2 regions of the Blautia sp. HCP3S3_H10_2 genome follow, and region 2 is predicted to be linked to the other one. Evidence: riboswitches for the same ligand, from Rfam matches in the RefSeq annotation. Region 2 holds a riboswitch; the other holds the start of a gene.

Region 1 (6,425 bases), on a different contig from region 2:
AATACCAGTGTTTCCTCTGGTCTGGTTCCCATATATTCTGCTGCCAGTCTGTAGATCAGCGGGGAATGCTTGCTTTCTCCCACCTCACTGGTAGTATCTATTTTTTGCAAGAACTCCAGAAGTCCGTTTCGCCGAAGTGCCCTTGTCACATGCTCCCGCGGACTGGAAGTAGCCGCTGTCATCTTGATCCCTTTCTCCTGCAAAAAAGCCAGCAGCTCCCTGGCGCCGTCTTTCGCTTTTACCTCGTAGAAGTAATAATCCTGCAGCATTTCCTGAATTCCTGCCAGTACCTCTTCTACAGACTGTTTCAGATGATACTGCTGCTTCATATATTCTGCGCCCTGTTCCATACTCATGGAAAACAACATCTCTCTTAGGTCCGGCTCTGGCTGGATTCCCTGATTTTGCAGGTATCTCGCTCCAAGATCATTCCAGATTGCCATAGAATCCAGCAACACACCGTCCAGGTCAAAAACTGCTCCCCGAATCATGCTTCCACCATCTTCTTTGTTTCTTCTTTCAGATCTTCTGTCGCCTTTTTAATATTCTTCTGTGCATAGATCGCACTGATAACTGCAATTCCACAGATCCCGCTTGTTTTCAGTTCTTTCACATTCTCCTGGGTTATGCCGCCAATGGCTATTACCGGAATCGATACTGCCTCGCAAATAGCCTTCAGTGTCTCATGGGGCACTTCCACGGCATCTGCTTTAGAGCCGGTAGGAAATACAGCTCCCACCCCGAGATAATCCGCTCCTCGTTTTTCCGCCAGAACTGCCTGTTCCACAGTCTGCGCAGATACACCAATGATCTTATCCGGTCCAAGCTTGGCCCGCACGTCGCCAGCTTCCATATCACTTTGTCCTACATGTACACCGTCTGCATTCATTGCAATCGCGATATCCACATTATCGTTGATCACAAACGGCACCTGATATTCCTTACATAACTTCTGAAGCTGCTTTGCCTCCTCCAGGAAATGTGCTTCATCCAGTTCCTTTTCCCGAAGCTGCACAAAGGTCACACCACCATCCAGGCTCTCTTTTACTACAGAATATAAGGTACGTCCATCCAGCCAGTGACGGTCCGTAACTGCATACAACAGCAGGTCTTTTTTATCGACGTTCATACTTGGCCCCCTCATTCAGGACTGCCTCGTCCATCTGATAAATAGCATCAATAATACGATTGCGGTATGTAGAATTCCCTTCCCATTCCTGCATATGGCTCCATCCGATTTCTCCTGCCAGTCCCATCACGCAGACTGCTGCTGCGGCTGCCTCCAGCTTCTGCTCCGGATTCGCTGTGATATAGGCTGTCATCATTCCGGACAGCTGGCATCCGGTTCCTGTGATTTTACCCATCTCCGGTCTGCCATTTCGGATCACATAACAGTTTTCCCCATCACTGACCAGATCAATAGCCCCTGTGATTGCTATTACAGAGCCGCTTTTTTTGGCAAAATCTTTTATGAAAGCGATAGAATTTTCCAGATTTTCTTCTGTTACGGCATCTGCCACATCTGCATCTACCCCTTTGGTTGTTCCACTTCCAAATGCAAGTGTCTTGATTTCAGAAATATTTCCGCGGATAACTGTCGGGTGCAGTTCTTCCATCAGTTTCAAAGCGGTCTCTGTACGCAGCTTCGATGCACCGGCGCCCACCGGATCCAGCAAGATCGGATGTCCCAGCTCTTTAGCACGCTTTCCTGCAAGAAACATTCCTTCGATGCTGCGCTCATTCAGGGTTCCAATATTAATATTTAACCCACCACAGATCGTTGTGATATCTTCCACATCCTTCGGCTCATCAGACATGATCGGGCTGCCGCCACAAGCCAGCAATACATTTGCCACATCATTTACTGTTACATAATTTGTAATATTATGCACCAGCGGTACCTGCTTTCTTACCTTTGTTAAACATTCTCCAAACATCATTTTCCTCCTTTACCTGCTTCATAGACAATTTTGTACAAGCCTCCCAACATGAAGAATTCACGTATTTACTTCGTAAATCGCGGCGTCTTCATATTTGAGCCAGCAAACTAAACGGACATGTCTGCTTACGCAGATATGTCCATGAATGAAAGTCGATTGCTCCGCGCCTCTGGCGCTCCCACAGGACCTTCATACTAAAAAGCGGATATGCCACAAAGACATATCCGCTCAAAATACACGTATGAAAAAAACACGTATCCGCTATATCCCTACGTTGGCATTATCCAAATCAGGTTACGGGTCCAGACCAAACATTCTGTTCTCAGCCTGCTTACGGCAAGCTCCCCTTTCATCTATTCTTGTACATTATAAGCCTGTCCAGCCCAAAATGCAATCTGCTTTTTTTGCGAATTTCGTTATTCTTCTTTTTGTACTTTTACTTTTTTCTTTTTATATTTATCAGGATTCAGCTTTTCATCTTTTGTTCTTCTCACCATTACAAAAATGCCAAGTCCAATAAGTGCTGCGATTATAACATCAACAATAATTACTGCAACTCTCCATGGAGACATTTTATAGTAAACTTTTGCTCCTGGCGCTGTGTTATTAACCTGTGCTGAATTTGCCATCGTATACAGAGTATCTTTTATAGCTCTTCGAAGTGCTGCCACGCCTGTTGCTGTATCAATAGATGTATATTTTCCTGGGCTAAGAGTCTTATCGATCATATGCTGGTCTACTCCGGCTCTTACCATTCTGTTTACTGCAACATTGTCATTTGGACCATTTCCCTGATCATAATCAGTAATTACAAATCCCTGGAATCCCCATTCATCTCTGAGCACTGCAGTCATAAGATTGTAATCATAGCCAGAATACAAACCACCTATTCCTGACCATCCGCTTGTCATCATGTTATCACATGCGCGCATAGTTTTTGTGCTGACTGTACCTTTATCATCAGAAATATACTTAATTGTTTTCATTGCTTCTTTTACAGGTATCTCAAATGCTTTGAGGTACAGTTCACGGATTGTCTGTTCTGTTGCCCATGCTGACGGAATCCACCAACGCTGTTCTTCCTGTTCAACCATTGCAAAGTGTTTCAGCGCACAATAAGTTCCTTTATCTCCTGCACCAGATATTACACCAGCTGCTATCTTTCCTGAAATAATTGGATCCTCTGAATAATATTCATAGTTTCTTCCAGAGAATGGAGACCAGTGAAGATTTACCGCCGGTGCGTACCATCCACTGCCATCAATCCAGTAATTTTCTTCTGCCACATGACTGCCCATCTCATATGCCAGATCCACATTCCATGTCTGCGCCAATGTCGTTGCGGCAGGGAAGGAACAACAGGATACCCAGTTATTACCAGAATTATCATTCAGGCCAATTCCCTGTGGACCATCATGTTCAGATGTAGCCATTTTACCAACTGCTGATAACTTTCCAGATGCATATCCATTTGCAAATAATGCTCCATTAATCTCATCGCTTTCATAGTCAAGCTGGTCTAACAGCTCGTCCCACTTTGAATCATAGTAACTGATTCCTCTCATGTTCGATAAAGTAAGACCATTATCCTGTTTGGATTTCGGCATATCTTTTTCTGCTACATATACTTTACTACCTTCACTAGATCCCAATACCGGATCGTTTACATCATCCCAGGTTCCTTTTCCAAGATCATATGTTGCATATCCATAATCCAGCCATGAAATCACCGTATCGCTTGCCTGCTTAGTTACATCTGTAGGTGCTGTTGGCTGAGTATTTTCCCAGTCTGCTCTTGTCAGAATTGTAACATCATTTCCAACAGATGGATCTGTCATATATTCATTTGCGTGCTCGAATTCATTTGTTGTTGCAATAAACTCAGCTGAATCGTCTGCTTCTTTCTTCGCTGGTTCCCCAGTTGATGTTCCATCAGCGTTTAATGCTGCCTGGGCATTTTTATCATAATTGCGGATATGATCTTCATCCGATCCGTCATACCAGAAAGTATCATCAATCGTTGTAATTTTCTTTTCGATTACATCATGACTGTTCTGACGCAAAGTAATCTCATAATCGCCTTTCTCAAGAACATATGCACCTGTTGTTCCGTTTCCATTATCATGTGTATAACAATAAGATGCCATATCTTCTTTCGGAATACTGATCTTAACAAGCTCAGACTCCCCTGGCTGTAATTCTCCTGTCTTATCAAAGGCAATCAGATTTGCTGTTGGTTTTTCGATTTTGTTCTCTTCATCAAACTCTGTATATGGAGCATTATAATAAATCTGCACAACATCCTTGCCGGCATATGTATCTCCTGTATTTGTTACCTTTACAGAAAGTTCAATATTATCTCCGGAATCATCATAGCTTTCAATTTTCTGATCAAAAGTAGTATAACTCATTCCATATCCAAATGGATATACAACACCATTATCACGGTTATAATACGGATCTGTCTCTCCCGCTGGAAGATTATTGCTTGTAAAGTATCCTAAATCAGATGCTGTTTCATACCAACGGTATCCAAGGTACATTCCTTCTTCATATTCACGGAAAGGAGCCTGGAATTCTGAGCCTCCCTTAAATGCAGCTAACCATATATCTCTTGTATATGTAGCATTCTCATATACAGTGTTTCCTTCTCCGTTATTAAAATTAACAAATGTAGGAGTTTCCTGGTTATTTGCTACAAATGTATCTACTGTTCTACCAGATGGGCATACAGTACCATTTAAGATTTTCCCAAGAGACTTGAATCCCATCGCACCAGGTGTACAAATCTGCAGAATTGCATTAACCTGGTCATCATCCTCGAGCTCCGGAATCTGCATAGCATTTGTTGAATTTATAACCACTACAACACCAGAGCAATTATCTTTTGCAAACTGAATGGTTTCTTTTTCTGCTTCTGTGAGAGCTAACTGATGAGGAGTTCCGTCCGCGTACTCCTTTGTATACAAATCTCCACCTTCTCCTGAAGCACGTCCAACGAAAACAATACCAACTGTATCTTTGCAGCTGTCTTCTAAACCTTTATAAGTATCTGCCGGATATTCACTGATATTTACAGATGCCCCTAAAAATGCTGTCTGTCCGCCTTCTCCGCTGGCTGCTACTGGTGTAGTATCAACCGTTTCTGCTTTTTTCATGGCATCTACAACATCCGTATTTACATTCCCGAATGCCTCTGTCAGACCTTTTTCTGCTGTATATACATAGTCTGCTGTTGTATTAGTTCCACCTGAACCAGAACCGCTCATTACAGGATTTATGTAACGATAACCAAACGGGGTTACCTTGCTATCCGTAGTAAGTGGCAAAATTCCGTCATTCTTTAACAGTACTTCACCTTCATCGCCAATCTGCTCTGCTATTTTCACACTATTATTCAATGCTTCTTCTGAATTCGTACTTTCAAAATCATAATAATTTGTATCCCAATCAGAAGTTCCTTTCGGTACAGTTGCTGTCTTTTTTCCTTTTCCAAGGAAGGTATCCAACGACGGTGTAAAATAATTTGTTACTGTCGTTAAAACTACAGCAAAAATCAAAAAAATAGCCATAATGGTGCTCATTATGATTCTGAATACCTTATTACTCATTTTTAATTTCTTTTCTTTTTTCATAGTTACTCCTTTCTCAGTTCAAATGCTTTAAAATCAATTGCTCCATTTCCACTATATTTGAAAAATATCGCATTTGAATGTTTCTCCCTTTTTTTCATTTCCTGCGCCTTTTCACTCACCACATGCCACTCATTTCCAGACTCAGAAACTCTGATCTCAGTCAACACATTGTCAAAAGTTTCATCCAATGAAATGATCATTTTGCCGTCTGCATTTCCTCTGATTTCTATTGAAACACTTCCAAGTTTCCGTATATCGAAATACTTAAATCCTGCAACCGCGCCATCTCTCATATTTGCAATGTATTGAACCGCTGTTGCATCTCCATCTTTTTTATCTTGTGTAAAATATGGATGTTCTGATAACTTCTTTCTCGGGTTCTTTCCATCATATCTTCCGGTACCATTCTTTGACCAGAGATTACATGCAATTCGTGCCTCATACCTTCCCAGTCCGTCCAATGGTCCACCATTCAGGCCACAGCTTGTAACCTCTGCCTGAGCAAAACTTCCATCAGACCGCATCTCTATTTCCTCTGCGCATGCCTGTCTTGCATAGGAGCTTCTGTTTGTCTGTCGATGGTAAAAAATATAATACTTATCATTTAAATGCAATATACTTCCATGAGTATTTCCCAGATAGTTTTTAGCATGGTTCTCATCTGTATTTTCATTCAAGAACAGATCCCCCTGGCTGATCAGCGTTCCTCCAAATTTGAAGCCTTCGGTTGGCTTATCACTAATTGCATAACAAAGTTCATGATTATTCTTTGAGGAATACACAAAATAATATTTCCCATTATATTTTCTCATAGAACTTGCTTCAAAAAATTCATGACCAGTAAATGCTC
Region 2 (6,425 bases):
TCGAGGCAATCGATCCTGTTGAGGCAAGAAGAATCCTGGATGAAGAGCTTTACGGAATGGAGCGGGTAAAACAGCGTATTATTGAGACGATCATCCAGATCAACCGTACCCATACCCTTCCGGCTTACGGACTTCTTCTTATAGGTCCTGCTGGTACCGGTAAATCCCAGATCGCCTATGCGGTTGCAAGGATTCTGAAGCTGCCGTGGACGACTCTGGATATGAGCTCTATCAATGATTCCAAGCAGCTGACCGGAAGCCCGCGTATTTATGCGAATGCAAAGCCTGGTATTATCATGGAGGCATTTTCCATGGCAGGAGCTTCCAATCTGGTATTTATCATCAATGAGCTTGACAAGGCAAATTCCGGTAAGGGAAATGGAAATCCGGCGGATGTTCTTCTCACCCTTCTGGATAATCTTGGTTTTACCGACAACTATATGGAATGTATGATTCCTACGGGCGGTGTCTATCCGATTGCTACAGCCAACGACCGCGACCAGATCAGTGCGCCGCTGATGTCCAGATTTGCAGTGATCGATATTCCGGACTATACAGCCGAAGAGAAGAAAGTAATCTTTTCCAAATTTTCCCTTCCGAAAGTTCTTAAGAGAATGCATATGGAAGAGGGCGAGTGCATTATCACAGATGGAGCGCTGGATGCTATTATCGAACGTTATTCTAACACCTCCGGCATCCGTGACCTGGAGCAGGCAGCAGAACATATTGCGGCAAATGCGCTGTATCAGATCGAGGTAAATCATGTGGAGAAAGTTACATATACCAGAGAAATGGTAGAGGAACTGCTGAAGTAGCTGTGATATTTGATAAAAAACACATACAAAGAATAAAAATGGAAGAAATATATAACAGGAGTGACCAAAATGGAGTTCTGGGATATCTATGATATAAATAAAAGACCAACAGGCCGTACCATGAAGCGTAATGACTGGTGCCTGAAGGATGGAGAATATCATCTCACTGTTCTTGGGGTAGTGGCAAGACCGGATGGCACTTTTCTTATTACCAAACGTGTAATGACCAAGGCCTGGGCACCGGGCTGGTGGGAGGTTTCCGGTGGTGCCGCCCAGGCAGGAGAGTCCTCTTATGACGCAGTGTTACGCGAAGTAAAGGAGGAAACTGGACTTGATGTAAGCACTGCCAGGGGAGGCTATCTTTTTACATATAAGAGAGAAAATCCTGGGGAAGGAGACAATTACTTTGTAGATGTATATCGGTTTGTAATGGATGTGCAGGAGAAAGACCTTCATCTGCAGGAAGAAGAAACAGATGGCTATATGTTTGCAAGTCTTGATCAGATCAAAGAACTTGCATCCCAGGGGAAATTCCTTCATTACGACAGCATCAAGGCTGCTTTTGAGAATATTTAGTGCTCATTCAGAACCAGGCGTTTTGGCGGCTGGGTGGGATTATTGTAATAATGAAAAGGGTTAAAATAGTTTCTTGCAATTTCATGCAATGTATACTATAATAAGCAACGAAATCTGAATAAAAACCAGGGGAGTTTCAATTGAGAAGCTGAGAGTAAGGTAGACCTTAGACCCTTTTAACCTGTTGGATCATGCCAGTGTAGGAAGTGTTAGCGATGGAATTAGGAGCATTTGCCTGGATGGCAGGTGCTCTTTTTGCACTACAGGAATTGCATGTCTGAAAATCATTCCTGCAATCTGCACGCTCTGGGCGTGTTTGAAAAAGGATTTCGCATAAGGTTCTTATTCGGTTTTGAAAAAGTCGTAACTGGCTCTGAACAGTTACCAAAAGTCCTATATATGGGACGGAAAATAGGAGGAAAACAAAATGAACGCAAGTGTAGCAATTCAGGTACTGCCAAATGTACAGGATGATGAAGAGGTGATCCGTATCGTAGACGAGGTGATCGCCTATATCAAGTCAACAGGGCTGAACTATTATGTAGGACCGTTCGAGACAACAATCGAAGGTGACTACGACCAGCTGATGGACATTGTAAAAGAATGCCAGCATGTGGCAGAGCGCGCAGGCTGCAAAGCTATGAGCGTATATGTGAAGATCGCTTACAAACCAGAAGGGGATGTGCTTACCATTGAAAAGAAAGTCACCAAACATCACCAGTAAGATCCCGCCGGTAGTTGCCATGGCAGCAATTCTGCTGCTGTGGCAGCTGGTAAGCATATCACCAGTTGTTCCGTCGTATATGCTTCCTTCGCCCATCGCGGTATGCCAGGCCTTATTTAGTGATCTGCCTACCATTCTTTTCCATGCAAAATTTACTTTGCTGGAGTCTTTTTATGGACTTATGATCGGAATCGGACTGGCATTTATATTTGCTACAGTGATGGATTGTTTCCGCGTAATGGATCAGGCGTTTTATCCGATCATGATCATCACCCAGACGATTCCTACGATCGCGATTGCACCGATCCTGGTATTGTGGATGGGATTTGGAATGGCACCGAAGATCACGTTGGTTGTGATCACCACTTTTTTCCCCATCACCATTGGATTGCTGGATGGATATAAAAGTGTGGATCAGGATGCCATACGTCTGATGAAAGCAATGGGAGCCAGCCGGTCACAGATTTTCCGCCATGTGAAATTCCCGGTAGCTTTGCCCCAGTTCTTTTCCGGACTGAAGATTTCAGCTTCCTATGCAGTAGTAGGTGCGGTGGTTTCTGAATGGCTGGGAGGATTTAACGGACTTGGTGTTTATATGACACGTGTAAAAAAGGCATATGCTTTTGATAAAATGTTTGCAGTTATTATTTTTATCGTGATCATCAGTTTGCTGCTTCTTCTGGCAGTGAATATCGTCAGCAGGATCGCGATGCCATGGCTGCAGGTTGAAAAGGAGAAAAACCATGAATAAGAATCTGAAAAAAATCGTTGTACCAGCTGCCGCAGCAGCAATGGTGCTTGCAGTTCCTACAGGCGTATATGCAGAAGATGGTGCACCAGAGAAAATCACTTTTTGTCTGGACTGGACCCCAAACACGAATCACACCGGACTTTATGTGGCACAGGCAAAGGGCTATTACGAAGAGGCTGGCCTTGATGTGGAAATCGTACAGCCGCCGGAAAATGGAGCGGCTCTTATGTGTGCAGCAGGCCAGGCGCAGTTTGCAATTGAGGCACAGGATACCATGGCTGCTTCCCTTGCACTTGACGAGCCTCTGGGAATCACAGCGGTTGCTGCAGTTATCCAGCACAATACTTCCGGAATCCTTTCAAGAGGAGGCGACGGAATCGATAAACCGGCAGGGCTTACCGGAAAGACCTATTCCACATGGGATTCTCCAATTGAGCTCGCTATGCTGGAAAACGTTGTAAATGGTGATGGCGGAGATTTCAGCCAGGTTACTTTAATTCCAAATGATATTACAGATGAACCGGCTGCACTTGCTGCGAACCAGACAGATGCCATCTGGGTATTCCAGGGCTGGGGTGGAATCAATGCAGAGGTAGAAGGAGTAGATTGCGACTACTTTGCATTTTCTGATATTAACCCTGTGTTTGATTATTACACACCAGTTATCATTGGAAATAATGATTTCCTTAATGAGAACCCGGATCAGGCAAAAGCGTTTATGGAAGCAACCGCAAAGGGATATGAATATGCAGCTGAAAATCCAGATGAAGCAGCACAGATTCTTATCGATGGAGATAATACAGGATCCCTGAAGGATGCCGAAGAGCTTGTAAAGAAAAGCCAGGAATTCCTTTCTGCAAAATATATTGATGATGCAGACAGCTGGGGTGTGATCGATCCGGAGAGATGGAACGCATTTTATAAATGGCTGTATGAGAACCAGCTTTGCGAGAAAGATCTTACCGGAGTTGGATTTTCAAATGATTATCTGCCACAGTAGAGGTAGATTGTAAAAATGTCATTAGAAAAAAGTGAAGTAATTTTAAGAGCAGAACATATTTCAAAGTCATACGGTGAGAAACAGGTTCTTCAGGATATTTCCATCCATCTGAAGAAAGGGGAACTGGTGTCCCTTCTGGGAGTCAGCGGTTCTGGAAAAACTACGCTGTTCAATGTAATTTCCGGTATTATTTCTCCCGATGAAGGAAAGGTCTATCTAAAAGACCAGGACGTAACTTCCGCTCCTGGAAGTATTAGCTACATGCTGCAAAAAGATCTGCTCCTTCCACATAAAAAAATGATCGATAATGTGTCGCTTCCCCTTGTGTTAAAAGGAATGAAGAAAGAGGAAGCAAGGGAAAAGGCAAATCCGCTTTTTGCAGAATTTGGACTGGAAGGTACTCAGTATCAATATCCAAGCCAGCTGTCTGGTGGTATGCGGCAGCGTGCAGCTTTACTTAGAACTTATTTAAGCTCCAGCGGGGTTGCCCTTCTGGATGAGCCGTTTTCAGCACTGGATACGCTGACAAAGGCAAGCGTGCACAAATGGTATCTGGATATCATGCAGCATATTGATCTTTCTACCTTGTTTATCACCCATGATATTGACGAAGCTATTCTTTTGTCGGACAGGATCTATATTTTAAATGGAACTCCTGGAACGATCAAGGAAGAAATTGTGATCAAAGAGGAAAAGCCCCGGGCAGAGGATTTTGCATTGTCTGAGGAGTTTCTGGAGTATAAGAGAAGAATTATTAGTAAATTGTAGGGCGTTTTTCCGAAAAAGCCTTCTGTAAAATGAGCGTGCAGATGGCTGGCAGGTATTGGGAAAAAGCTCTGGTATATAAGGTTGATGAAAATAAAATATCCCGGCAGGTCATCTCGCTTTTTCGTATAGTATTTGGAAAGCGTGGCCTTGCCGGGATATTTTTGTGAGGCCATGTGGACACGCTTCAATTAAGAAAATAAATTCCCAGGTTCAGATACCCCGCAAATGTCACCCACGCCAGGTAGGGCAACAGCAGATTGGCAGCAGCTGGCGATACGGCTCCAAAGGCCCGGATGGTTGCCAGGATCAGCAGCCATAAAGCCACAAGCCAGAAAAAGGAAAACAGATACCATTCATAATTGAAAAACCAGATGGACCACATGAAGTTGAAGAAAAGCTGTAAAAGAAAGAAAAACAGGGCATTGTTACTGCATTTTCCAGAATTTGCGACAAGGTAAGCGGCGAAACCCATTAGCAGGTAAAGAATAGTCCACACAACAGGAAACACCCATCCAGGGGGCGAAAGGGGTGGTTGGTTTAAATCTGCGAAAGTTTCCATAGAGCCGGTGGTGAACAAGGCAGAAACTGTTCCCACAGCAAGGGGGAACAAAAGAAATGGAAGAAGGTCTTTGATCTGGGATTTCATGAAAAGACTCCGTTCGTATGGGAAAATCAGTTTATTATATGATGTCGGCGTGGTAATTATGTCTAAGGAATAAAGCATTCTTGATCAGAGGAGTTTAAATTGACACTATTTGTCTGAAATGGTAAAATGTAGGAAACCAGAAAACCAAAATGAGTTTCCGAGTTTCCAAACGGAGGTAGGAATGAGAGAAAAAATCATCGAGGCAACAATTGCGGAATTTGCACAGAATGGTCTGAAATTCACAATGAGTGATCTGGCAAAGCGTCTGGGAATCAGTAAGAAGACGATCTACACGGTTTTTGAGAGTAAACAGGCGGTGCTGGTGGCCGTGGCTGACTGTTATGCGGCAGATTTAAAAAGCATGCAGGTAGAGCTGGAGGCAGATACCAGCCTGGATGTTGTGCAGAAACTGGAGAAGCTTTTGCTCGCATTGCCAGAGAAGTATTACGATATCGGCCTGAGCCGGATCTATGAACTGGCAGAAAAGTACCCTAAGCCTTACCGGCATCTGATGAAAGAGGCCAATCATGGCTGGGAGCTGGCAGAGAAATATCTGCAAAAAGGCATGGAAGAAGGTTTGATACGTACGGTATCCATTCCTGTTTTTATGGCTATGGTAAAAGGGACTGTCAGGTGTTTCATGGAAACCAGTGTTCTGTATGAGAATGATCTGACATATGAACAGGCTAAGAAAGAAATGGTAGAAATACTAATGAAAGGAATTATAAGCAGGTGAAAGAAGTAAGAATCCTGGAAATTAAGGAAAGTGTGTTTGCAGATAATGACAGACAGGCAGATCAGCTGCGTGACATGCTGAAAGAAAAAGGTGTTTTTCTAATGAATCTGATGTCATCCCCTGGTTCTGGCAAGACTACGACTTTGACCGGAACAATCGCTGCTTTAAAGGACAGCCTTCGTATAGGGGTGATGGAAGCAGATATTGATTCGGATGTGGATGCGAAGACAATTGCCCAGACTGGTGTGAAAGCCATTCAGCTTCATACAGGGGGAATGTGCCATTTGGATGCAGAGATGACCAGGCAGGGAATCGAAGGCCTGGGAGTAGAAGAGGTAGATCTGGCAATCCTGGAAAACGTGGGAAATCTTGTATGTCCCGCTGAGTTTGATACCGGTGCATCCAAAAA

What was found. A riboswitch is a leader RNA that binds a small molecule or an ion and turns the genes downstream of it on or off. The one in region 2 is predicted to bind thiamine pyrophosphate.
Region 1: another riboswitch for thiamine pyrophosphate. It lies ahead of thiM (hydroxyethylthiazole kinase); the one in region 2 lies ahead of ACTQWB_RS07105 (thiamine-binding protein).

The regions. Positions count from the first base shown of each region.
Region 1 covers NZ_JBQKCL010000017.1:101,647-108,071, reverse strand. Annotated here, with positions in the region: gene ACTQWB_RS16280 (HAD family hydrolase) at 1-491, opposite strand, end outside; gene thiE (thiamine phosphate synthase) at 488-1,129, opposite strand; gene thiM (hydroxyethylthiazole kinase) at 1,116-1,937, opposite strand; TPP riboswitch at 2,190-2,298, opposite strand; gene ACTQWB_RS16265 (glycoside hydrolase family 3 C-terminal domain-containing protein) at 2,357-5,575, opposite strand; gene ACTQWB_RS16260 (family 43 glycosylhydrolase) at 5,578-6,425, opposite strand, start outside.
Region 2 covers NZ_JBQKCL010000005.1:154,035-160,459, forward strand. Annotated here, with positions in the region: gene ACTQWB_RS07095 (AAA family ATPase) at 1-815, shown strand, start outside; gene ACTQWB_RS07100 (NUDIX hydrolase) at 885-1,391, shown strand; TPP riboswitch at 1,509-1,615, shown strand; gene ACTQWB_RS07105 (thiamine-binding protein) at 1,819-2,115, shown strand; gene ACTQWB_RS07110 (ABC transporter permease) at 2,084-2,866, shown strand; gene ACTQWB_RS07115 (ABC transporter substrate-binding protein) at 2,859-3,866, shown strand; gene ACTQWB_RS07120 (ABC transporter ATP-binding protein) at 3,882-4,634, shown strand; gene ACTQWB_RS07125 (TspO/MBR family protein) at 4,819-5,280, opposite strand; gene ACTQWB_RS07130 (TetR/AcrR family transcriptional regulator) at 5,462-6,016, shown strand; gene hypB (hydrogenase nickel incorporation protein HypB) at 6,013-6,425, shown strand, end outside.